Regions from separate parts of the Mesorhizobium silamurunense genome, predicted to be linked through region 1. Evidence: riboswitches for the same ligand, from Rfam matches in the RefSeq annotation. Region 1 holds a riboswitch; each other region holds the start of a gene.
What was found. Region 1 has a riboswitch for cobalamin ahead of bluB (5,6-dimethylbenzimidazole synthase). Riboswitches for the same ligand answer to the same signal wherever they lie in the genome.
Positions count from the first base shown of each region.

Region 2: linked by a shared signal. The riboswitch ahead of AU465_RS29020 (CbtB domain-containing protein) and the one ahead of bluB (5,6-dimethylbenzimidazole synthase) in region 1 are both predicted to bind cobalamin.
Region 3: linked by a shared signal. The riboswitch ahead of AU465_RS07425 (DUF1636 family protein) and the one ahead of bluB (5,6-dimethylbenzimidazole synthase) in region 1 are both predicted to bind cobalamin.

Region 1 is NZ_LPVS01000104.1:90,306-98,198, reverse strand. It holds gene AU465_RS31655 (TlyA family RNA methyltransferase) at 1-79, opposite strand, end outside; gene AU465_RS31650 (GFA family protein) at 186-587, shown strand; gene AU465_RS31645 (hypothetical protein) at 646-930, opposite strand; gene dxs (1-deoxy-D-xylulose-5-phosphate synthase) at 1,139-3,052, opposite strand; gene AU465_RS31635 (pirin family protein) at 3,284-4,204, opposite strand; gene AU465_RS31630 (DUF2277 domain-containing protein) at 4,212-4,478, opposite strand; gene AU465_RS31625 (exodeoxyribonuclease VII small subunit) at 4,671-4,922, opposite strand; gene AU465_RS31620 (histone deacetylase family protein) at 4,926-5,852, opposite strand; cobalamin riboswitch at 5,968-6,144, shown strand; gene bluB (5,6-dimethylbenzimidazole synthase) at 6,188-6,925, shown strand; gene AU465_RS31610 (hypothetical protein) at 6,958-7,893, opposite strand, start outside.
Region 2 is NZ_LPVS01000098.1:369-8,261, forward strand. It holds gene AU465_RS28985 (LuxR C-terminal-related transcriptional regulator) at 1-521, opposite strand, end outside; gene mgtE (magnesium transporter) at 863-2,281, shown strand; gene AU465_RS28995 (MerR family transcriptional regulator) at 2,427-2,813, shown strand; gene AU465_RS29000 (methyltransferase family protein) at 2,943-3,419, opposite strand; gene AU465_RS29005 (heparan-alpha-glucosaminide N-acetyltransferase) at 3,416-4,417, opposite strand; partial or broken gene AU465_RS29010 (MFS transporter) at 4,641-5,827, shown strand; gene AU465_RS29015 (gamma-glutamylcyclotransferase) at 5,929-6,615, shown strand; cobalamin riboswitch at 6,687-6,884, shown strand; gene AU465_RS29020 (CbtB domain-containing protein) at 6,922-7,101, shown strand; gene AU465_RS29025 (CbtA family protein) at 7,117-7,893, shown strand, end outside.
Region 3 is NZ_LPVS01000029.1:24,850-32,742, forward strand. It holds gene AU465_RS07395 (NADH-quinone oxidoreductase subunit D) at 1-451, opposite strand, end outside; gene AU465_RS07400 (four helix bundle protein) at 517-894, opposite strand; gene AU465_RS07405 (NADH-quinone oxidoreductase subunit C) at 929-1,531, opposite strand; gene AU465_RS07410 (NuoB/complex I 20 kDa subunit family protein) at 1,536-2,117, opposite strand; gene AU465_RS07415 (NADH-quinone oxidoreductase subunit A) at 2,108-2,473, opposite strand; gene AU465_RS07420 (winged helix-turn-helix domain-containing protein) at 2,810-4,009, shown strand; cobalamin riboswitch at 4,039-4,244, shown strand; gene AU465_RS07425 (DUF1636 family protein) at 4,285-4,713, shown strand; gene cobW (cobalamin biosynthesis protein CobW) at 4,716-5,753, shown strand; gene cobN (cobaltochelatase subunit CobN) at 5,771-7,893, shown strand, end outside.

The DNA.
Region 1 (7,893 bases):
AACGGCTGGCGAACAGGCCGCGCGCGACGAGCAGTTCGTCGAGCCTTAGGCGCGCTCTGGCTGGCACAGGAGAACTCATCGGCCTTCATTGGCGAAAGCTGGTCGCGAAGGCAATGGCAGCGTGTTGAATATGGCGCGCGGCACGGCAGAATGCGGGGTCGTTTCACCAGCCTGAGGAGGAGGCAATGCTCAAAGGAACCTGCCATTGCGGCGCCGCGCACTGGACCCTGGAAGGCGATCCGGGATCGATCACGGCCTGCAACTGCACGCTTTGCCGCCGCTACGGCACGCTCTGGGCCTATGACTATGTCGACGAGCGCATCCGCATCGCCGGGCCGATGCGTTCCTACACACGCGCCGAAGTGGCCGAGCCGGCGCTCGAGATCCTGTTCTGCCCGACCTGCGCCTGCGTTCTCGCCTGGCGCGGCCTGCGTTCCGGCTCCAGCGGCCGCACCCGCATCGCCGTCAACGTCAGGCTGGCGCCGCCGGAGGCCGTCGCCGACCTGCCGATCGACCATTTCGACGGGCTCGACAGCTTCGACGACCTGCCGCGCGACGGCCGCTGCGTGCGCGATCTGTGGTTCTGATTTTTAATTGATGCATGTCGTTGCCCCAAAACCGCAGGGCACTTTTGGGCGACATGCATCAGAAAATCGTCCGCGAGACCGGGCGCTCGACGGCCGGCATCAGGCCGTCATTGTTGGAGGCCTGCTTGCGTGGCTCAATCGGAACCGGAGCGGCCGGCGCGGCTTCCGGCACCACCACCAACTGGGGAGCCTGCTTGTAGGAGAAGGCGCCGCGGATGTTGCCCATCTTGCTGACGACGATCTCGATCACCGCCTTTTCGAGGTTGCGGTCGTAACGCGTTTCGGCTGCCACCGGCGCGGCCATGGCCATCACAAGGACCATACCGCAAAGGAACGATTTCATTGTTCTTATCCCCTGCCTGGGACCAAGGTCTTAGCAGGGCGCCGTTGAAAATCGGCCAAAAGACAGGGTAACCGAACCGCCAAACAAAAGCGTTAACAAACACTTATGATTCTGATTTAACGCAATTCCGGACGCAAAACCGCCGCACACTTTTGCTGGGAATTGCTTCCGAATCCGGCAAACCGATTCAGCACGTTGAGAATTCGGATCAGGCGCGCTGCGCCTGCACGCCGTGGCCAAGGGCGGCGAAGACCGTGCGCACGATGCCGGCCGTGTCGAGGCCCGCGTCGGCATACATCTTCTCCGGCTTGGCGTGATCGGTGAACTCGTCGGGCAAGATCAGTGGGCGCACCTTGAGGCCGTTTTCCAGCAGGCCTTCATGGGCGAGGAAATGCAGCACGTGGCTGGCGAAGCCGCCGACCGCGCCCTCCTCAACCGTCACAAGAACCTCGTGCGAGCGCGCGAGGCGGCGGACGAGATCCTCGTCCAGCGGCTTGGCGAAGCGGGCGTCGGCAACGGTGGTGGAAAGGCCCGCGGCACCGAGCTCTTCCGCCGCCAGCAGGCAGTCCTGCAGCCGCGTGCCGAAGGACAGAAGCGCCACCTTGGTGCCTTCCTTGAGGATACGGCCCTTGCCGATTTCGAGCACCGAGCCGCGTTCCGGCATGTCGACGCCGACACCGTTGCCGCGCGGATAGCGGAAGGCGATCGGGCCGCCGTCGTAGTCGGCTGCCGTGCGCACCATGTGGCGAAGCTCGGCCTCGTCGGCGGCTGCCATGACGACGAAGCCTGGCAGCGAGGCCAGGAAGGTCGTGTCGAAGGCGCCGCAATGGGTGGCGCCATCGGCGCCGACGAAGCCGGCACGGTCGATCGGGAAACGCACCGGCAGCTTCTGGATCGCCACGTCATGCACGACCTGGTCGTAGGCACGCTGCAGGAAGGTCGAATAGATGGCGGCGAAGGGCTTGTAGCCCTCGGTGGCGAGCCCGGCGGCGAAGGTCACCGCATGCTGCTCGGCAATACCGACATCGAAGGTCCTGGTCGGGAACACCTCGCCGAACAGATCGAGGCCGGTGCCGCTCGGCATGGCGGCGGTGATCGCCACGATACGGTCATCCTCGCGCGCTTCCTGGATCAGGCTCTCGGCGAAAACCTTGGTGTAGCTCGGCGCGTTGGCCGGCGCCTTGGCCTGCGCGCCGGTGATGACGTCGAACTTGTTGACGCCGTGATATTTGTCGGCGGCGGCTTCGGCCGGCGCGTAGCCCTTGCCCTTCTGGGTCACGACATGGATCAGCACCGGGCCGTCGGCATTGTCGCGAACGTTCTTCAGCACCGGGATCAGGTGCTCGAGATTGTGTCCGTCGATCGGGCCGATGTGGAAAAAGCCCATCTCCTCGAACAGCGTGCCGCCGGTGACATAGCCGCGCGCGTGCTCGACGGCGCGCGTGATGGCATTGTCGGCGCGCTTGCCGAGATAGGAGGTCAGCTTCTTGCCGAAATCGCGCAGGCCGAGATAGGCCTTGCCGGAGGCGAGCCGGGCCAGGTAGGCGCTCATCGCGCCGGTCGGCGGGGCGATCGACATGTCGTTGTCATTGAGGATGACGATGAGGCGGGCATTGAGCGCGCCGGCGTTGTTCATCGCCTCGTAGGCCATGCCGGCGGACATCGCGCCGTCGCCGATGACGGAGATGACATTGTTGCGGCCGCCCGAAAGGTCGCGGCCCATGGCCATGCCGAGGCCGGCGGAAATCGAGGTCGAGGAATGCGCGGCGCCGAAGGGGTCGTATTCGCTCTCGGCCCGCCGGGTGAAGCCGGAGAGACCGCCCTCCTGGCGAAGCGTGCGGATGCGGTCGCGGCGGCCGGTCAGGATCTTGTGCGGATAGGCCTGATGGCCGACATCCCAGATCAGCCGGTCTTGCGGCGTGTTGAAGACATAGTGCAGCGCGACCGTCAGTTCGACGACGCCCAGCCCGGCGCCGAGATGGCCGCCGGTGTGCGACACGGCATCGATCAGCTCGGCGCGCAGTTCCGTCGCCAGCTGCGGCAGCTCGCTCTCGTCAAGCGCCCGCAAATCCGCGGGAATGCGGACCTTGTCGAGAAGCGGCGTGTCGGGTTTCGGGTTCACTCTGGTGCGGCCTGCTGAAATCTTAACCTTGCATCAGAGCGGTTAACCGTTTCACGGGACCGCTCTGTCTCTTTGTTTTCACGCAATTCCAGACGGAAAACCGTTTCACACTTTTCCTGGAATTGCTCCAACCTTCACAAATATGCGCCTCGATCATGCGCGAAATATGCCGCCGGAGGACGAATGTAAATGCGTGTCAGTGACGCGGCGGCGTAGGATGTCCATCCTGCTCTAACCTTCCGGCAGCGGAATGAATTCTTCCTCATCGCCAGGAACGATATCGAAGCGGCCCGTCTTCCATTCTTCCTTGGCCTGCTCGATGCGTTCTTTCGAGGACGAAACAAAATTCCACCAGATATAACGCTTGGAGCCGAGCGATGCTCCGCCGAACAGCATGAAATGCGCGCCGCGCTCGGACGAAACGACGATCTCCTCGCCCGGTTTGAACACCAGAAGCCGCTCGGCCGGGAAGCGGTCGCCGGCGATAAAAACCTCGCCCTCCAGTGTATAGATGGCGCGCTCCTCGGCATCGGCGGGGATTTTCACGCTGGCGCCCGCCGCCAGCCGCAAATCGGCATAGAGCGTCTCCGAGGCGGTCGCGACCGGCGAGCGCAGCCCGGAAAATTCGCCGATGACGACGCGGCCACTGACGCCTTCGGCGTCGATCTCGGGCAGGCGGATCACCGACGTGTTCTCGAACACTGGAGCGATCTCTTCCTTGCTATCCGGCAGCGCCAGCCAGGTCTGCAGGCCGGAGACAGACATCGGCGCACCGCGCAATTCTTCCGGCGTGCGCTCCGAATGGACGATGCCGCGGCCGGCGGTCATCAGGTTCACGTCGCCGGGTGCGATCACCATTTCGGTGCCGAGCGAATCGCGATGCCTGATCTTGCCGTCGAACAGATAGGTGACGGTGGAAAGCCCGATATGCGGATGCGGGCGCACGTCGATCGCGTGGCCGGCGCGCAGGATCGCCGGGCCCATGCGGTCGAAAAAGATGAACGGGCCGACCAGCCGGCGCTTTGCCGTCGGCAAGGCACGGCGGACCTCGAAACCGCCAATGTCCTTGGCGTTGGGGATGACCATCAACTCGATCTGGTCGCAGGCAAACGCGTCGCCGGCCTCAGGATCGTTACCCGGGAAGAAGCTCATATCGGCCTCACGCGAAACGGAGGGCGGATCTCGCCTTCGCCTTGGCGGCCTCTTCCTCGCGATTGCGTGGCTCCTGTGTCGTCTCCAGCGAGTCCAGCAACTCGCGCGCGGCTGCGGCGATCGCCTCGACGGCGTGGTGGAACGCATGCTCGTTGCGCTTGGAGGGCTTTGTCGAGCCGCTCAGCTTGCGCACGAACTGCAATGCCGCGTCATGGACCTCGTCATTGGTCGCCGGCGGATCGAAATTGAACAGGGTCTTGATGTTTCGGCACATGCTTGCAGGCCTCCTGTCTTTTCGTGTCCCCGCCGGTTGGGACTATCACCGAGGTGTGTTGAGATTCAGGTCAGTCCGAGCCGAAAATGATGGCTTCCGAGAACCGGAGCGGAGCGTACTTAAAGTACGTGAGCACCGGAAGCGCAGGAGACCGCCATTTGCAGGCCGTCCTCACCTGAATATCAGCACACCTTACTCAGCGTCGAGCGGCTCCGTTCCCACCGGCTTGCCGTCGCGCGACAGCCTGATCTTCTCGACCTTGTCCTCTGCCGCCTTGAGCAGCCGGTCGCAATGGGCTTTCAGCGCCTCGCCGCGCTCGTAGATCTTGATCGACTGGTCGAGAGGAACGTCGCCGCGCTCCAGGTCATCGACGATCTTCTCCAGCGCATCGAGCGCCTGTTCGAAGCTCATCGCCTTGACGTCTTGATTAGCTTCATCAGCCATAATTCATCCCTTCATCAGCCGCCCGACATGGGCGGCGACCGAAAATGCCAGTCCCTGCAGATCGTAGCCGCCCTCCAGCAGACTGACGAGCCGGTTGCCGCTGTGGCGCCCGGCGCGGTCCATCAACTGACCGGTCGCCCAGTCGAAATCATCCTCGGTCAGGTTGATCTCGGCCAGCGGATCGCGATGGTGCGCATCGAACCCCGCGGAAATGATGATCAGGTCCGGCTTGAAAGCGTCGATCGACGGCAGCACGCGCGACAGGAAGGCGTCGCGGAACGTGTCGCTGCCGGTGCTCGGCGCGAGCGGCGCGTTGACGATGTTGCCGGCGCCGGTTTCGCTCTTGGCGCCGGTGCCCGGGTAAAGCGGCATCTGGTGCGTCGAGCAATAGAGCACCGACGGATCGTCCCAGAAAATGTCTTGCGTGCCGTTACCGTGATGCACGTCCCAGTCGACGATGGCGACGCGATCGGCCTGGTGCTTCTTCTGTGCATGACGGGCGGCGATCGCCGCGGTGTTGAACAGGCAAAAGCCCATCGCCGTCGTCTTTTCGGCATGATGGCCGGGCGGGCGAGCGGCGACGAAGACATTGGCGGCGCGGCCTTCGAAGACATCGTCGATCGCCGCATTGGCGGCGCCGATCGCCGTCACCGCGGCCTGCCAGCTTTTCGGACTGGCGCTGGTGTCGGCGTCGATCGAGACGATACCGCTCGCGGGGATGGCCGCGCGGACGCGGGCAACAAAATCTTCCGGATGCGCATAGAGGATGGTTGCCTCGTCGCCTTCCGGCGCCTTGACGCGGTCGAGGGCCGAAAAAGCCTCGTCGTCCAGCACGCGCTCGATGGCGCGCAAACGGTCGGGCCGCTCGGGATGACCGGACGGCGTGAGGTGTTCCAGGAATACCGGATGGGTGTAAAGACGAGTGGTCATGGAGCCTAATCTAGGCACCTGTCACCCGGATAGCCATGTTTCAGCGCCGAATGATTGGGGAAAATCGCGCCCGATCGTGTCGCAGGCGGCATTGGCGCGGCTTAAGCTTCGCGATAGAGTCCTGCCGCTGCCTGGTGCCCGCGACGCGGGAGAATCGGGAACACGGTTGAAATCCGTGGCGTGCCCAACGCTGTGAGGGGGACCGCGCCGGCAAAGCCACTGTCCAAGACGGGAAGGCGCCGGATGCGGGTAGATCCCGAGCCAGAAGACCGGCCCGGCAGACATGGTCGTCCGCATGGTCAGGCGGAGGACTGCTTATCGCAAGGGGACAAGCGATGCAGGCACGAATGGCCGCCGCCGGCGGCGACGACTTTGACCAATTGGCGCGCGACGCGGTCTACCGGGCAATGTTCACCAGGCGTGACGTGCGCAGCCATTTCGTTGCCGACGATCTCGACGATGGCGTGCTGGCGCGGCTGCTCACCGCAGCGCATCACGCGCCGTCCGTCGGCTACATGCAGCCGTGGAATTTCATCGTCATCCGCGATGCGGCAAGGCGTCGGCGGGTGCGCGACCTTTTTCTGGCCGCGCGCGAGCAGGAATTGCCGGCGATCGAGGCGGAGCGGCAGGCGCTCTACCGCAAGCTGAAGCTCGAAGGCATCTGCGAAAGCGCGCTCAATCTTTGCATCACCTGCGACCGGCAACGGTCAAAAGACTCGCCGCTCGGGCGCTGGCACAATCCGGAAATGGACCTCTATAGCACCGTCTGCGCGGTGCAGAATTTCTGGCTGGCGGCGCGCGCCGAAGGCGTCGGCGTCGGCTGGGTGAGCATCATCGATACCGAGGCGCTGAAGCGGCTGTTGTCGATTCCCGAACATGTCACGCCGATCGCCTATCTTTGCGTCGGCCGCGTTTCGGAATTCGCGCCGAGGCCGGATCTCGAAGCGCATGGCTGGGGCAAGCGCCTGCCACTGGGCGACCTGGTGATGAGCGAGACCTTTTGCGGCGCCGGCGAGGCGCCGCTCAAATCGGCAATTGCCCGCCTTGGTTCCGGCGAAATGGTGAAGCCGTGATCAGCCTGCCTTCGTGGTCAAGGGGCTGCTGATCAAGCAGTCCGCGGCGTATCCCAGCGCGAGCCGCCGAAGGAGCCCAGCGCCTTGTCGCGCAGCTCCCTGAACTTGGACGAGGTCTCGGCCAGGCGCCGATCCCACTCCGGATTGGGAACCTGGCCTTCGATGGTGGCGAAATAGACCTGCATCAGCGAAGCGATGGCGAAGGGTTCGATGAAGGCCGCCTTGAAGGCCCAGGCGAAGACAATGGCCAGCACGAAGGCCCAGCCGGCGAGTTGCCCCGGCATCACCCAGAGGATGGCGGCTGCCGGGGCAAGCATCAGCAGGAAGATGACGAAGGACACACCCCACATGATCACCGCCAACCAGACGGCGTTCTTGACCATGTGCTTGCCGTTCTGCGCGTAGAGCACGACGCCTTGCCTGGCGGTCTCGAAAGGCGAGTTCGAATTGATGCGGATGTTGTAGCCGAGGATGATCTCATCGACATAGGTCAGCGACAGGCGGATGACCGTGTTGATGAAGCTGACGATGCCGCTCAAGCCCGGAATGGGCAGGAATGCCGCGATGCCGCCGATCAGGCCGGTGATGGCGCGGATGGCGCCCTTCACCAGCTGGTCGACGACAAAAAGGATGTTGGCCTCGGCGAAGCGCTTGGTCACCACCTCGCGCGCATAGGCGATCTGGCCCTGGCCGTCCGGAACATCGTGGCCGTCGATAAGATGGACCATGACGGCGATGTGACCGGCCTTCAGGGCATAGAGGATGTATTCGCGGATCCAGTAGAGGGCGATCGAGACGACGCCGAAGCCGACAACCCCGCCCCACAAGGCAAACGACATCGGCCCGTCGGGGTCGGTCGAGATATGGCCGACGCCATAGCCAACACTGGCGCCGGTACCGGTCGCCATGATGTAGGCGACCGTGATGCCGAAATAGACGATCATGCGAAAGACGATGAACGGCCATGT
Region 2 (7,893 bases), on a different contig from region 1:
AGATTGGTCCAGCCATCGGACAGCACCGCAAGCAGCTCGCGCTCACGCACGGTGAGCTGCGACAGCGGCGTGTCGTTGACCTTGTTGATGTCGATATAGGGGATGCAGATGCGCCCATGCGCGACCGCAAGGATCGTCTCGAAAATGATCGGCGGATCATCGAATTGGAAGCAGTACCCCTGGGCTCCGAGCCGCACGCACTGCTTCAAGATGCCGATATCGTGGTCGTTGGAAAAGACCGTGATGCGCAGGTCGAGCTTGCGGCTCTGGACTTCCGCCAGGATGTCGGCGCCGTCCATGTCGGCGAGCTTCCAGCCGATGACGGCGACGTCGAACCTGGTGCTCGCCGCCAGTTCCAGGAATTGCTTGCCGCTCTGCACGGAACTCAGGAGTTCGAAACGCCCGTCGCATTCCAGCATCTCACGGAGCGCCGACACAACGAGCGGATTACGCTCGGCGACGACAACGCGAACGCGCTGCTCGCCGACTGCTTCGTTCGTTTTCCGGGACTTGAGGTTCAAGGCCTGCTGATTGTCCTGTCGATCTCGCGCTTGCCGATCCATCTGGACCTGCATTATGACAATTCTGCCCCAACCGTGAAGTGGCGCTCTTTCCGCAGCGACATGCTCTGTCGCGCCGGCTGAACCCGCAAATGCCGCGCGATCCGCTTCCATTGGAGGCGTCACGGGCATATTTCGCTGCAGATTCCGTGCGCTAGGGCAATGTTTTGCCGAGACGAATCGGTCGCGGCCCTATCTGCCGCACAAGCATAGGATTTCCCGAAATGCGGTTTCCACTTTTCGGGATCATGCTCTAGACCTGATTCAAACCCTTTCCGGATTCCTGTTGGCGGGAGGCGCTGGTGGAAGGCCAGGACAGAGAGACGACCGGCGCCTGGACCGTCGAGGAAGGCGGCGCCGACATCTATGGCGAGGACGGCGCCGTCCGTGCTTCCTTCCTTGCGCAGATCGGCGCTGCCATCGCCGATCGCGACACGCTCACCTTGAAACGCGAAGTCGACGACCTCCATCAGTCGGAACTCGGCGACCTGTTGGAAGCGCTCCACCCTGAGCAGCGCCGCGCGCTGGTCGAATTGCTTGGCTCCGATTTCGACTTTTCGGCGCTGACCGAGGTCGACGAGGCGATCCGTCTCGACATCGTCGACAATTTGCCCAACGAGCAGATCGCGCAAGCGGTGCAGGAGCTCGATTCCGACGATGCGGTCTACATCCTGGAAGACCTCGACCAGGAGGACCAGGACGAGATCCTCTCGCAGCTGCCCTTCACCGAGCGCATCAGGCTGCGGCGAGCGCTCGATTATCCGGAAGAGACGGCCGGCCGGCGCATGCAGACCGAGTTCGTCGCCGTGCCGCCGTTCTGGACGATCGGCCAGACCATCGACTACATGCGCGAGGACAAGAACCTTCCCGATCGCTTCAGCCAGATCTTCGTCATCGACCCGAGCTTCAAGCTGCTCGGCGCCATCGATCTCGACCAGATCCTGCGCACCAAGCGCGCGGTGAAGGTCGAGGACGTGATGCATGAGACGAAGCACGCCATTCCGGCCACCATGGACCAGGAAGAGGCCGCGCGGGAATTCGAGCAGTACGATCTTCTCTCGGCCGCCGTGGTCGACGAGAACGAGCGTCTGGTCGGCGTGCTTACCATCGACGACGTCGTCGACGTTATCCAGCAGGAGGCCGAGGAAGACCTTCTGCGCATGGGCGGCGTCGGCGACGAAGAGCTATCCGACACCGTACTTGCGACCTCGCGTTCGCGTGTGCCGTGGCTGCTCGTCAATCTGGTCACGGCGTTCCTCGCGGCCTCGGTGATCGGCCTGTTCGACCGGACGATCGAGCATATCGTGGCGCTTGCGGTGCTGATGCCGATCGTCGCCGGCATGGGCGGCAATGCCGGCTCGCAGACCATGACCGTCACCGTGCGGGCGCTGGCGACGAAGGACCTCGATATCTACAACGCCGCCCGCATCATCCGCCGCGAGGTCGGCGTCGGCTTCATCAACGGCATCGTGTTCGCGGTGCTGATCGGCATGGTCGCCGGGATCTGGTTCCATGACCGCAATCTGGGCGGGATCATTGCCGCGGCGATGATCATCAACATGTTCGCGGCTGCGCTCGCCGGGATTCTCATTCCGCTGCTGCTCGACCGCTTCAAGATCGATCCGGCGGTGGCTTCCGCCGTCTTCGTCACCACCGTCACCGACTGCGTCGGCTTCTTTGCTTTTCTCGGCTTGGCCACCTGGTGGTTTGGCGTTCCCTGAGAGAGTGCTACAATTGACTTTTACGTAAGTGCCGTGCGACGTTGCCTTGGGGTCAGGTGCCGATTCCGGTACATGACGGGGTTGATCGGAGGAAGGGCGACGCTCCTGCGTGGCGATGCCTGGATGTTTGGGCGTGGGAGCGAAAATGCGGGAATATTACACGATCACCGAGCTGACGCGCGAGTTCGACGTGTCGACGCGGACGTTGCGGTTCTATGAGGACGAGGGACTGGTGCAGCCGGTCCGGCGCGGCCGCACGCGTCTGTTTCGTCCGTCCGACCGGCATCTCATTCGTCAGATCATGCGCGGCAAGCGCCTTGGCTTCTCGATCGCCGAAATCCGCGAAATCATTCAGATGTACAAGGAGCCGCCCGGTGAGGTCGGCCAGCTCAAGCTGATGATCAAGCGCATCGAGGAAAAGCGCGAGGATCTGCGCCAGAAGCGGCGCGATCTGGAAGAAACGCTTGCCGAGCTCGACCAGGCCGAAGAGTCCTGCGTGGAGCGGCTGGCGGAACTCGGCGTGAATACGTGAGCGGCCGCAAAGCGCGGCTCTAAAAGCGCGTCGCGCTGAAACGGATTCAGGCGCCGCGCTTTAAGTCTTTGTTTTAATGCATGTCGTTGTCCCAGAACCGCTGCACACTTCTGGGCGACATGCATTAAGTCAAATCCAGCGCCGGACCCGTTTGGCGTAATCGCGATACTTCTTGCCGAACTTTGCCGCCAGCATCTTCTCTTCCTTCTCGATCGCCATCTTCTGCGTCGCGAAGGCGGCGAGGAAGGCGAAGAGCAGGAACCAGGCGATGCCGGTGATGAAGGAAACGCCGATCAACAGCAGCGTGTTGGCGAGATACATCGGGTTGCGGGTGATGCCGAAGGGGCCGGATGTCACCAGATGGTCAGGCTCGGCATTGGGATTGAGCGTCGTTTTGGCGCGCACCATGGCGCGGATCGCCGTGACCCAGAGTGCCGCGACGCCGAAAAGCGCCACCCAGCCGGCGCCGACCAGGATGGCGCCGAAGATGTCGCCGATCCAGGGCAGCGGGTAGAACATGCCGAGCACGACGCTGAGCGCGATCGCCACGACATAGATCACAGGCGGCCAGGGGATGATCCCATGCTTCGACTGGGTGCCGGTCATTGTTGCCCTCCCTCCATCTTGCTTTCGGTTGCCGCGGTGCAGGTGCTGGCGAGATCGGCAAGATGCGATTTCCAGATGCTGGACTGCTCGTTGCTGTAGAGCTTGTCGAGAGACCCTTCACCCTTCAGCGTGTCCAGCATGCAGCCACAATAGCTGGAACAGAACTTCGTGTCCTGCTGCTGTTCGCAGGAGGCCTGGCAGGCTTTGAGGAAGCCGGCGTCCTTGTCCTGCGGCGCGGCGGGCATGACCTGCGAAAGCAGCCAGACCGAGCCGAACAGCACCGGCTGATGGATGAGGTAGAAGGCGAGGCTGTGCCGGCCGATGAAGGTGAGCGGGTTGGACCAACGGCCGGGCTTCCAGATCCCCAGCCGGGCGAGAAGCCCGGAGGCTGAAGCGAGCTTGACGACCGCGATGCCGGCAAGCATCGCGCCGAACCATGGAAACAGCGGCACATAATCGTTGGAGCGCGGGTTGGTCGCCGACAGCCCGACCCACCAAAGCGCGGGATGGTCGAAGAACTCCGACCGCAGATAGTAAGGCGCCGCGATCACGGCCACCGCGACGATGGCCGTCAGCAATGCAGGCAGCCTGAGGAAGGCGAGGCCGAGCAGGCTCGCCAGCGCGATCTCATGCAGGATGCCGAAGAAGATGAAGCCGTCCGGCGTGGCGATGTAGGTGACGGCCGAGATGGCGATCGCCGCAACCGCAACCATGGCAAAACGCTTCCAGAAGTTCGGCCAGCGGATCTGGCGGCCATGCGCGAGGAACAGGCTGACGCCGACCAGAAACAGGAAGGTCGAGGCGATGCAGCGCGCGTAGAGCTTCCACCAGCCGAAAGCGGTCAGCCCCGGTGTGGTGTAGCCGAAATTCTCGAGATCCCAGGTGAAGTGGTAGCTCGCCATGGCGATCAGCGCGATGCCGCGCAGGATATCGATGGCGACGATGCGGCTGTGTTTCGGCGCGTCCTGAACGGCTTCGCTCGTCGTTTGAAGGCTCATCATCTCGCAATCCGATTCAGTCCTGCCAAACGACTATCACGGTTCGGGCGAACAACAGAGGGTGGATCGGCGGCTGCCATTCCGGCGGCACGGCAAGCCGCTTTAGGCCAGCGGTGGAAAGCCTTTGACCGGCTTCGCTTTTCGGCTTTTCGGAGTCGGTTTCCTGCTACCGGTCCGCCACTGGTCCGGCCAGATTGGCGAGCGATTCACTTTCGGAGGGCCGATGTCCACCCATGTGCGCCATCCGATCTGGCTTCCGGCTCTGAGGCCCGCCGATGCGCGCACCTTCGCCTCGCTCTATGCGGTCGAATCCTTCGCTCGCGCCACAATCTCCAGCGTCATCCCGATCCAGGCCTACGAGATCCTGCACAACGAGCAGATCGTCTCGATCCTCTATACCATCGTGTCGCTACTCGGGCTTTCGGTGACGCTGTTCATGCCGATGCTGATCCGCCGCTTCGCCCGGCGATGGGTCTATACGGTCGGCTGCCTGATGCTGGCGCTCGGCTCGGTATTCTTCGTCACCCACACGCTGACGGGACAACTCGCCGGCATGCTCTGCCGCGTCATGGGGGCGAGCGCTCTGTCGATCACGCTCAACCTCTACATCATGGACCACATCCGCAAGGCCGACTTCATGCAGGCGGAGTCGCTGCGCATGGCGTGGTCGATGTTCGCCTGGACCGGCGGGCCGACGCTCGGCATCTTCCTCTACACCCGCTTCGGCATCTATGCCGCGCATGGCGCGGTCGTGGCCTTCGCGCTGGCGCTACTCGCGCTGTTCTGGACCTATCGGCTGGGCGACAACCCGTCGATCCGCCCTGGCAAGAGCCGTCCGGCCAATCCGCTCGCCAATATTGGCCGCTTCATCGCGCAGCCGCGGCTGCGTCTCGCCTGGCTGATCGCCTTCGGCCGCTCCTGCTTCTGGACGACATTCTTCGTCTACGGCCCGCTCTTCATGGTGATCACCGGCGAGGGCAAGGTAGCCGGCGGGCTTCTGGTTTCGGCAGGCACATGGCGATCTTCTGGGGCAAGGCCGGAAAGCGCTTCGGCGGCCGCCGGACCATGACCTTCGCCTATTTCGCCATGGCGGCGATGCTTTTTGCGGCGGGCGGCGTCGGCGTGGCCGCGCCGCTGCTCACGGCCGCCTTCCTGCTCTGCGGCGCGCTCTTTACGATTGCGCTCGACGCGCTAGGCTCGACCGCCTTCATGCGCTCTGTGCGCTCCTATGAACGGGCACAGATGGCGGCGGTCTACCGCACCTATCTCGACTTTTCCGAGCTGACGCCGCCGCTGGTCTATTCGGTTGTGCTCTCCTTCTTCGGCCTCGGCTCGGTCTTCGTCACGCTCGGCATACTGGCCGCCTTCTGCGGCTTCTTCACCTGGCGCTATCTGCCGAAGCCGTTTTGATCAACGGGCTGGCTGGTCTTCCGCATTGTGGCGCTTGCGCGAGAAACTTAAGCTCGGTTCGTCATCGCCGGTGGATTCGCCGGCCGCCGAAGGTGCACCGCATGGCAGCAAGAACGATGTCGCTTACCGAGGAACTGGTCGCCCGCTGTTATCGGGTTGTCGAGGACTCCGGACCCGATCCTGAAGCGCAGCATCTCTCCGACAGCGACTATGAAACCATGTTCGATGCATTCGAGGCTGAGCTTCCCGCAGTCGAGCCGCTCTGGCTGTTCGGGTATGGCTCGCTGATCTGGAAACCCGAAATTGAACATGTCGAGGAGCGGGTCGCCGTGGCGCGCGGCTGGCATCGCTCTTTCTGCATGAAGATGACCCGCTGGCGCGGTACCAAACAGAGTCCGGGCCTGATGATGGCGCTGGATCGTGGCGGCCAATGCAAGGGCGTCGCTTTCCGCCTGAACGGTGGCGACCGCCGGCAGGCGCTGGACAAGCTTTTCCGTCGCGAAATGACGCTGAAGCCGACCAGCTACCATCCCCGCCTGCTGCAGCTTGCAACCGACAAGGGGCCGTTGAAAGCACTCGCCTTCGTCATCAATCGCAAGGGCACGACCTATGCCGGGCCGCTTGGTGAAAGCGAGGTGGTGGAAAGGCTTGCGACGTCCTGCGGCCATTGGGGTTCAGGTGCCGACTATCTCTACAACACCGTCAAGAATCTCGAAGCGCGCGGCATTCACGACCGCCATTTGTGGCGGCTGCAGCAGCTTGTCGCCGAAAGGATCGCCGCCTCCTAGCGCGCGAATCCATGCCGCAATCGCGCTCCGGCGTGACGGAATTTGGTTTGCCGGGCGCGACGATTCTGCCTATAGTCGATCGCGTCGTCGGTTCCGTTTTTGGAGCCAAGAGGGAATGCGGTGAGGACGATTTTTTCGCCCAAAGCCGTGGCTGCCCCCGCAACTGTGTGCGGTAGTCCTCTCCATAAACCACTGAGGGTTCTCCTCGGGAAGGTGGGGAAGGGCGCGGATCCGCGAGCCAGGAGACCTGCCGGCGACGGGAAAGTTGACTTCTATGCCCTCGGGTGGAGGGCGAAAGGACAGGATATGAATACCGCTTCCGTCTCCCTCGGCGCCTCCGTCTCCTCGCAGTCGCGCGTCCTGCAGTTGGCCTTGGCCGCGCTGCTCGGCGTTTTCGTCGTCGGCTTTGTCGGCTTCTCGCACATCGATGCGGTCCACAACGCTGCGCACGACTATCGCCACTCGATGGCTTTTCCCTGCCACTAAGCAAGGCCTGACATCATGAATCTGTTTCGCAACGTCGTGTTCGTCGCGGCGATCGCGGGGCTTGTGGCGGGCATCGTGCTCGCCTGCATGCAGGCCTATGCGACCGTGCCGCTGATCCTCAAGGCGGAAGTCTATGAAAAAGCCGGCGGCGGTCATCACCAAGATCATGCCGCCGTCAGCACAAACAACAATGCGATGAGTTCGGCCGCTCCCGCGGACAACGCGATGAGCAGCGCGGCTCCGGCGCCTGCCGAAGCGGCTGCCCCGTCCGAGGACGAAGGCTGGGCGCCGGCCGACGGCTACGAGCGCTTCGCCTTCAACGTCGTCGCCAACATCGTCACCGGCATCGGCTTCGCGCTGATCCTAGTCGCGGTCTCCGAATTTGCCGGCGGCATCGGCAACTGGCGCCAGGGCGTGTTCTGGGGCCTTGCCGGCTTTGCGGTGTTCACGTTGGCGCCCGGCCTCGGCCTGCCGCCTGAACTGCCGGCAATGCCGGCGGCCGAGCTCCTGCCGCGCCAGATCTGGTGGATTTCGACAGTGGCCGCGACCGCGATCGGTCTCGGACTGATCGCCTTCCGCAAATCGCTGCCGCTGGCGATCCTCGCCGTGGCGTTGATCGTGGCGCCGCATATTGTCGGCGCGCCGCAGCCGGACAGCTTCGAAACGGCGATTCCCGAAGGGCTGCATCACCAGTTCGTGGTGGCGGTGACGCTCACCGATCTGGTGTTCTGGCTGGTGCTTGGGGCTGTCGTCGGCGTGGTGCGCGGCCGCTTCGCCGGCACGGCGACCAGC
Region 3 (7,893 bases), on a different contig from region 1:
TGCGCGAGCCGGAGGCGCGCTCGTAGAACACCATCAGCTTTTCGCGCTCGACGAAGCCCCACAACGGCGGGGTCAGCGCACCGACGTCCATCGCCTGCGTCGTCACATTGAGGATGTGCGACATGATGCGGCCCATTTCGGAATAGAGCACGCGGATCAGCTGGCCGCGCTTCGGCACTTCGATGCCGAGCAGCCGCTCGGCCGCGAGCGCGAAGGCGTGCTCCTGGTTCATTGGCGCGCAATAGTCGAGCCGGTCGAGATAGGGCACGGCCTGCAGGTAGGTCTTGGCTTCGATCAGCTTCTCGGTGCCGCGGTGGAGCAGCCCGATATGCGGATCGACACGGTCGACCACCTCGCCGTCCAGCTCCAGCACTAGGCGCAAAACGCCATGCGCCGCAGGGTGTTGCGGACCGAAGTTGATGTTGAAGTTACGGACGGAGGTCTCAGCCATTCTGGCGCCTCTGGCGAAGAGTCAGTAGTGAGTAGTGAGTAGTGATCATCAATCTCAATGCCTACTTATTCCGCCTGTTTTGCCTGCACCGTCCTGATAAGAGATCGCATCATTTTCCCAATCTCTTCGCATCGCAGCAGCAGCTCAGTCTCGTTGGCTCTTTCCAGCATACCGACACGGCATGCCAGCAGTATGTGCGTTTCCAGTTCTTTCAGCGAACCCTGCGCCATGCGCAGAAATTGAACGAACGAACCTCTGTTCTCACGACCATACCCTTCAGCAATGTTGGCGGCGATAGATACCGCCGAGCGGCGCATCTGGGAGGTCATTCCATAGACCTCGTCTTTCGGAAAACCTTTGGTGACACGATAACAATCTTCGGCAAGAACCATCGCCGATTGCCACACCATTAGGTCTCGATAAGATTCGATCCGCTTTTCCAATTCCTTCCCTACTGACTACTCACTACTTCGCTACTCACTGTTTCGCCTTCTCGTCGCCTGGCAGCACGTAGTCGGTGCCTTCCCATGGCGAGAGGAAATCGAAATTGCGGAATTCCTGCTTGAGCTCGACCGGCTCGTAGATGACCCGCTTGGCCTCGTCGTCGTAACGCACCTCGACGAAGCCGGTCAGCGGGAAATCCTTGCGCAGCGGATGCCCGTCAAAGCCGTAGTCGGTCAGGATGCGTCGCAGGTCGGGATGGTCGGAGAACAGCACGCCATAGAGGTCGTAGGTCTCGCGCTCGTACCAGTCGGCGCCGGGATAGACGGCGGTCAGCGACGGCACCAGCGTCTCTTCGTCGGCCTGGACCTTGAGGCGGATCCGGACATTCTGCTTCGGCGACAGAAGGTGGTAGACGACGTCGAAGCGCTTGGCCCGCGACGGATAGTCGGCACCGCAGATATCGATGATCGAGATGAACTGGCAGCGCGGGTCGTCGCGCAGGAAGGTCGCCACCTCGATCAGGCTGCCGGGTTCGACGGAAACGGTCAGTTCGCCATAGGCAAGCACGGTTTCGCCGATGCGGCCGGAGAGCTTCTCGCCGAGATAGGTGGAGAGTTCGTTCAACGCCAGGGTCATCGGTTCACCGTTCGATCGTGCCGGTGCGGCGGATCTTCTTCTGCAACAGAAGAATGCCGTAGAGCAGCGCTTCCGCGCTCGGCGGGCAGCCGGGCACATAGATGTCGACCGGCACGATGCGGTCGCAGCCGCGCACCACTGAATAGGAATAGTGGTAGTAACCGCCGCCATTGGCGCAGGAGCCCATCGAGATGACGTAGCGCGGCTCCGGCATCTGGTCGTAGACCTTGCGCAGCGCCGGCGCCATCTTGTTGGTCAGCGTGCCGGCGACGATCATGATGTCGGACTGGCGCGGAGACGCACGCGGCGCGACGCCGAACCGCTCCGAGTCGTAGCGCGGCATCGAAGTATGGATCATCTCGACCGCGCAGCAGGCGAGGCCGAAGGTCATGAACATCAGCGAGCCGCTGCGCGCCCAGGTGATCAGCGCTTCGGTCGAGGTGACGAGGAAACCCTTGTCGGCCAGCTCATTGTTGATTTCGAGAAAGAAGGGATCGTCCTCCCCCACCGGCCTGCCGGTGTTGGGGTCGATGATGCCCTTGGGCTTCGGCGCGACGAGGGTGCCTGAACTGTCGTTCAATCCCATTCCAGCGCTCCTTTTTTCCATTCATAGGCAAAGCCGATGGTCAGCACCGCCAGGAACACCATCATCGACCAGAAGCCGAGCATGCCGACCTTGGAGAAGGACACCGCCCACGGGAACAGGAAGGCGACCTCGAGGTCGAAGATGATGAACAGGATCGACACCAGGTAGAAGCGGATGTCGAATTTCATGCGGGCGTCGTCGAACGAGTTGAACCCGCATTCATAGGCGGAAAGCTTTTCCGGGTCGGGATTGCGGTAGGCCACCAGGAACGGCGCGATGATAAGCGCCAGACCGACGACCATCGCCACTGCGATGAACAGGACGATGGGCAGGTACGAACTTAGGAGTGCGCTCATGCGGCGACTTTCCTTTGGCGGGCCAGTTCACTTTGATTACAGCAACGGACTCTAATGCGGAAGCGTGACAGTTTAACCCGCTGAACCGTTTTAAGGGCCCTATGCTGCGACGCGGCGAGGGTTAGCGCAGCGGTTTCGGCGAAGCAAGTCAAACCTTGTTCAAAATCCGGCCCTGGACGCCATATCGGAGCAAACTGGTCCGATCCGCTCCTGTTTGATTTCCTTCGCTTTTTACTCCACTTTCCTCTCCTGACATATCTCCCGCCATTTGCCTGCTAGCATGGCTGGAATCATCGGCTGGACGTCAGGTAAACGGATCGAGGCAAAGGCACCTTGATGAAGGAAAAAATCTCTCTTCGCATGGCCAGGCGCATCGCGCTTGGCGCGCAGGGCTTTACGGACCCTCGCCCCGGCGGCGAGCCTAACCGCAGGCACCTCGCCCGCGTGCTCTCCCGCACCGGGCTGCTGCAGATCGATTCCGTCAGCGCGGTGGTGCGCGCTCATTACATGCCGCTCTATTCGCGCCTTGGCCCCTACCCGCTTTCGCTGCTCGACAATGCCGCGCTCACCCGCAGGCGCGCCGTCTTTGAATATTGGGCGCATGAGGCCTCCTTCCTGCCGGTCGAGACCTACCCGCTGATGCGCTGGCGCATGCAGCGCGCCGAACGCGGCGAGGAAATGTATCTCGGCCTCGCCAAATGGGGCCGCGAGCGCAAGGAGATGATCGAGGAGATCTACAGGCAAGTCGCCGATCGCGGGCCGATCGCCGCCTCCGACATCGAGGGCCATAAGGGCAATGGCGGCTGGTGGGGCTGGAGCGAGGCCAAGCACGCCTTCGAATGGCTGTTCTGGGCAGGATACATCACCACCGCCTACCGGCGCGGCTTCGAACGCTACTACGACCTGCCGGAGCGCGTGCTGCCGCAGGCGGTGCTCGACCTGCCGGTACCGTCGGTCGAGGACGCCCACCGCGAATTGCTGCGCATTTCCGCCCGCGCCCATGGCATCGCCACCTATGGCGACCTGCGCGATTATTTCCGCCTGGCGCCGGGCGACACGAAAGACCGAATCGAGGAACTGGTCGAAATGGGCGAACTGCTGCCGGTGCGCGTCGAGGACTGGGACAAGACCGTTTATCTCCACAAGGACGCGCGCATTCCGCGCCGGATAGAGGCGCGCGCCTTGCTCGCCCCGTTCGATCCCGTCGTCTTCGAGCGCACCCGGACCGAAAAGCTCTTCGGCTTCCGCTACCGCATCGAGATCTACACACCGGCCGAAAAGCGCCAATACGGCTATTACGTGCTGCCATTCCTGCTCGGCGACCGGATCGTCGCCCGAGTCGATCTCCGAGCTGATCGGCCTGCCAGCGTGCTTCGCGTCCACGCCGCCTATGCCGAGGCCGGCGCACCGGCCGAAACAGCAGCCCAATTGGTAGAAGAGTTGAAGCAGATGCAAGCCTGGCTTGGCCTGGAGAGCATTGAAGTGACACCGGCCGGCGACCTCGGTCCGGCGCTGGCCGACATCCGGGTGTCGTAGCCACGCGTTGACAGGCCTGCACCTGTAAGCCTAAATCCGAAGCAGACGGTCTTCTCCCGGCAAAGGGAGGAGCCAAGAGGGAATGCGGTGCGGAATTCAAAAATTCCAAATCCGCGGCTGTCCCCGCAACTGTAAGCGACGAGCCTCAGCCGAAAACCACTGGGATGTCCCCGGGAAGGCGGCGCCAAGGTGACGACCCGCGAGCCAGGAGACCTGCCGTCTGAGACTTAAAGTATCCGATCGCCCGGCGGGTTTTCCGGGCAAGGAGCCTGGTTTTGGATCGCAACGGCAGTTTTCCGGCCAACGTAGCGGACGTCCCGTCCGAACCCGAGGACATGCTGGCGGGCGTCACCGTCATCGTCTGTTCCTCCTGCCGCGACGAGACCGGTTCGGACGCGCAGCCGCGCGCCGGCGCCCTGCTGGCCGAGGACACGCGCCGCGCGGCCTCGGGCCAGGATATCGACATCCGCACCGTCGAATGCCTCGGCAATTGCAAGCGACGTTTGAGCGCAGCGCTGCTGCGCGACGGCTGCTGGAGCTACGTTTTCGGTGACCTGGACACGACCAGCGGCGCCGACCTCGTCGCCGGCGCAAAACTCTTCGCCACATCGACCGATGGCCTGATCCCGTGGCGCGGCCGGCCCGATTCCCTCAAGCGCGGCCTGGTTGCCCGCATCCCTCCCCTCGACCTCCTGAAGGACTGACCATGAATGGTTCCGTTTCCCGCGTTCCCTGCACCGTCGTCACCGGCTTCCTCGGCGCCGGCAAGACGACGCTGATCCGCAACCTGCTCGAAAACGCCAAGGGCAAGCGGCTGGCGATCATCGTCAACGAGTTCGGCGATGTCGGCATCGACGGCGAGATCCTCAAAGGCTGCGGCATCGACACATGTCCTGAAGAAAACATCGTCGAGCTTGCCAATGGCTGCATCTGCTGCACCGTCGCCGACGATTTCGTGCCGGCGCTCGACCAGATCCTGTCGCGCACGCCGAAAGTCGACCACATCCTGATCGAAACCTCCGGCCTCGCTTTGCCCAAGCCGCTGGTCCAGGCCTTCCAGTGGCCGAGCGTGAAGAGCCGCGTCACGGTCGATGGCGTCATTGCCGTGGTCGACGGCCCGGCGCTGGCCGATGGCCGCGTCGCCTCCGACATGGACGCCCTGCAGGCGCAACGTGCCGCCGACGGCTCGCTCGACCATGACGATCCGGTCGAGGAGGTGTTCGAGGACCAGATCGCCTGCGCCGACCTCATCATCCTGTCGAAGAGCGACCTGATGGACACGGCCGGCGCGGCCCGCGCCAACGCCGTCATCGGCGAGCATGTGGCGCGCGCCGTAAAGGTCGTGCCGACCGCGCAGGGCAAGGTCGATCCGTCCGTGGTGCTCGGCCTCGGCCTCGCGGTCGAGGACGACATCGAGAACCGAAAGACCCATCACGACGACGAGCTCGACCACGAGCACGACGATTTCGACTCCTTCGTCATCGACATTCCGTCGATCGCCAATCCGGACGAGCTGGCCAAGCGCGTCGCCCTCGCCGCCGAGCAGGAAAACGTGCTGCGCGTCAAAGGTTTCGTCCAGGTCGGCGGCAAGCCGATGCGGCTCCTGCTCCAGGCCGTCGGCCCGCGCGTCAACCACTATTACGATCGCGCCTGGACCGCGGAAGACGACCGCCGCTCGCGGCTCGTCGTCATCGGCCTCAAAGGGCTGAACCGCCCTGCGATCGAACGTATCCTCGCCGGCTGAGGCAAACCCGAAAAGCGATGCATATCCTCACCACGACATCCGCTTCGCTCGACGACCTCGCCGAGCCGATCGACCTCAGGCAGACGCCTGCGGATGTCGTGGCCCTGTCCTTCACAGACAGCGACCTCGCCGGACTGGCCGCCGCCTGGAAGGCGGACGCGGAGCGACTACCGTCGATGCGGTTGGCAGCCCTGCGAGACCTCAGGCATCCGATGTCGGTCGACCTCTGGATCGACAGCGTCGCCCGCCACGCCAGGGTCGTTCTGGTCCGCATCCTCGGCGGCTATGACTGGTGGCGCTACGGCTGCGACCAGCTTGCGGCGGTGGCGCGCGAACGCGGCATCAAGCTGGCGCTGCTGCCCGGCGAAAGCCATGACGAGGACCAGCGCCTGATCGAAGGCTCGACCCTGCCGCGCGCCGAGCTCGACGCCTTGCTCGGCTATTTCCGCGAAGGCGGCCCGGCGAACATGGCGGCGCTGGTGAAGAGGCTGGCGCGGCTGGCGGGATCGGAAGCGGCCGTGGCCGAGCCGGTGAGTGTACCGAAGGCTGGGTACTATCATCCGGGACTCGGTGTGGTCTCCCTCCCCCTTGAGGGGAGGGTCCGGCCGCAGGCCGGGGGTGGGGTCCTCCGCGACGCGCGCCGACATCAAGAAACGCCGAGCGCTGCCGAGGTGACCCCACCCGGCCCTTCGGGCCACCCTCCCCTCAAGGGGGAGGGAAACACCGCTCCTATCATCCCCATCCTCTTCTACCGCTCAATGCTGCTTGCGGCAGACGTGGCGCCGATCGACGCTCTCGCGGAAGCCTTGAGGCTGCAGGGCCTCACGACAATGCCGATCTTCGTGTCCAGCCTGAAGGATCCTGCGTCTCTGGCCTTCGTCGAAACCGCCCTCGCCTCGCTGAACCCGTCGGCCATCGTCAGCGCCACCGCCTTCGCCTCAGGCGCCGAGCCGGGCGCCGAAACGCTCTTCGACCGCGCCGGCGTGCCCGTCTTCCAGGTCATCGTCGCCACGACGCGGCGCGAGGTCTGGGAGAAGAACCAGCGCGGCCTGGCGCCGGCCGATCTTGCCATGCATGTCGTGTTGCCCGAACTCGACGGCCGCATCCTGGCCGGCGCAATCTCCTTCAAGGGCGAGATCGAGACCGATCCGGCGCTCGCCTTCCGCGCCTTCGCCAACCGGCCCGAAGCCGACCGCGTCGGGCAGGTCGCCAAGCGCATCGCGGGCTTCATTCGCTTGCAACGGACCGAGCGGGCCAGGCGCAAACTGGCGATCCTGATCCCGGATTACCCGAGCGCGCCAGGGCGGACCGGCTATGCTGTCGGCCTGGATGTGCCGTCCAGCGTGCTCGCCATGCTGCATGACCTGAAGGAACAGGGCTACTCCGTTGAGGGGATACCGCAATCGCCGCGCGAATTGCTGGATGCGTTGGAAACTTCCGGCCATTCGGTGGGGCTTGACGACTATCTCTCCTTTTCAACTGAATTGCCGAAGGCTGCTGTAGCTGCGGTAGAGGCCGCGTGGAGTAAGGCAGAAGACGCGATAGGGTTGCGCGAGGCTCAAGCGCCGACCTCGCCAGGCTTCCCCTTCCGCGCCGCGACCTTCGGCAACGTCACCGTGGCGCTGGCTCCCGACCGCGGCCGCCCCGCCGACCGCCGCGCCGACTACCACGACCCGACTCTGCCTCCGCGCCACGAACTGATCGCCTTCGGCCTCTGGCTGCAGAAATCGCTCGGCGTGCACGCTATCATCCATGTCGGCGCGCACGGCACTCTGGAATGGCTGCCGGGCAAGACGGTTGCCCTCTCCGATACATGCTTTCCCGAGATCGTCACCGGCGCGCTGCCTGTCGTCTATCCGTTCATCGTCTCCAATCCCGGCGAGGCGGCGCAGGCCAAGCGCCGCCTTTCGGCCGTCACGCTCGGCCATCTGCCGCCGCCATTGACCGGCGCCGGCCTCGACGAAGCGCAACAGAGGCTCGAGCGGCTGGTCGACGAGTATGCCCAGGCCGACGGACTCGACCGCCGTCGCCGCGATCGGCTGGCCAGGCTCATCGTCGAGACCGCGCAGAAGTCCGGCCTGGCGGCCGAGGCCGGCGTTGCCGGCACCGACGCGCCGGACGAAGCGCTGCGCCGCATCGA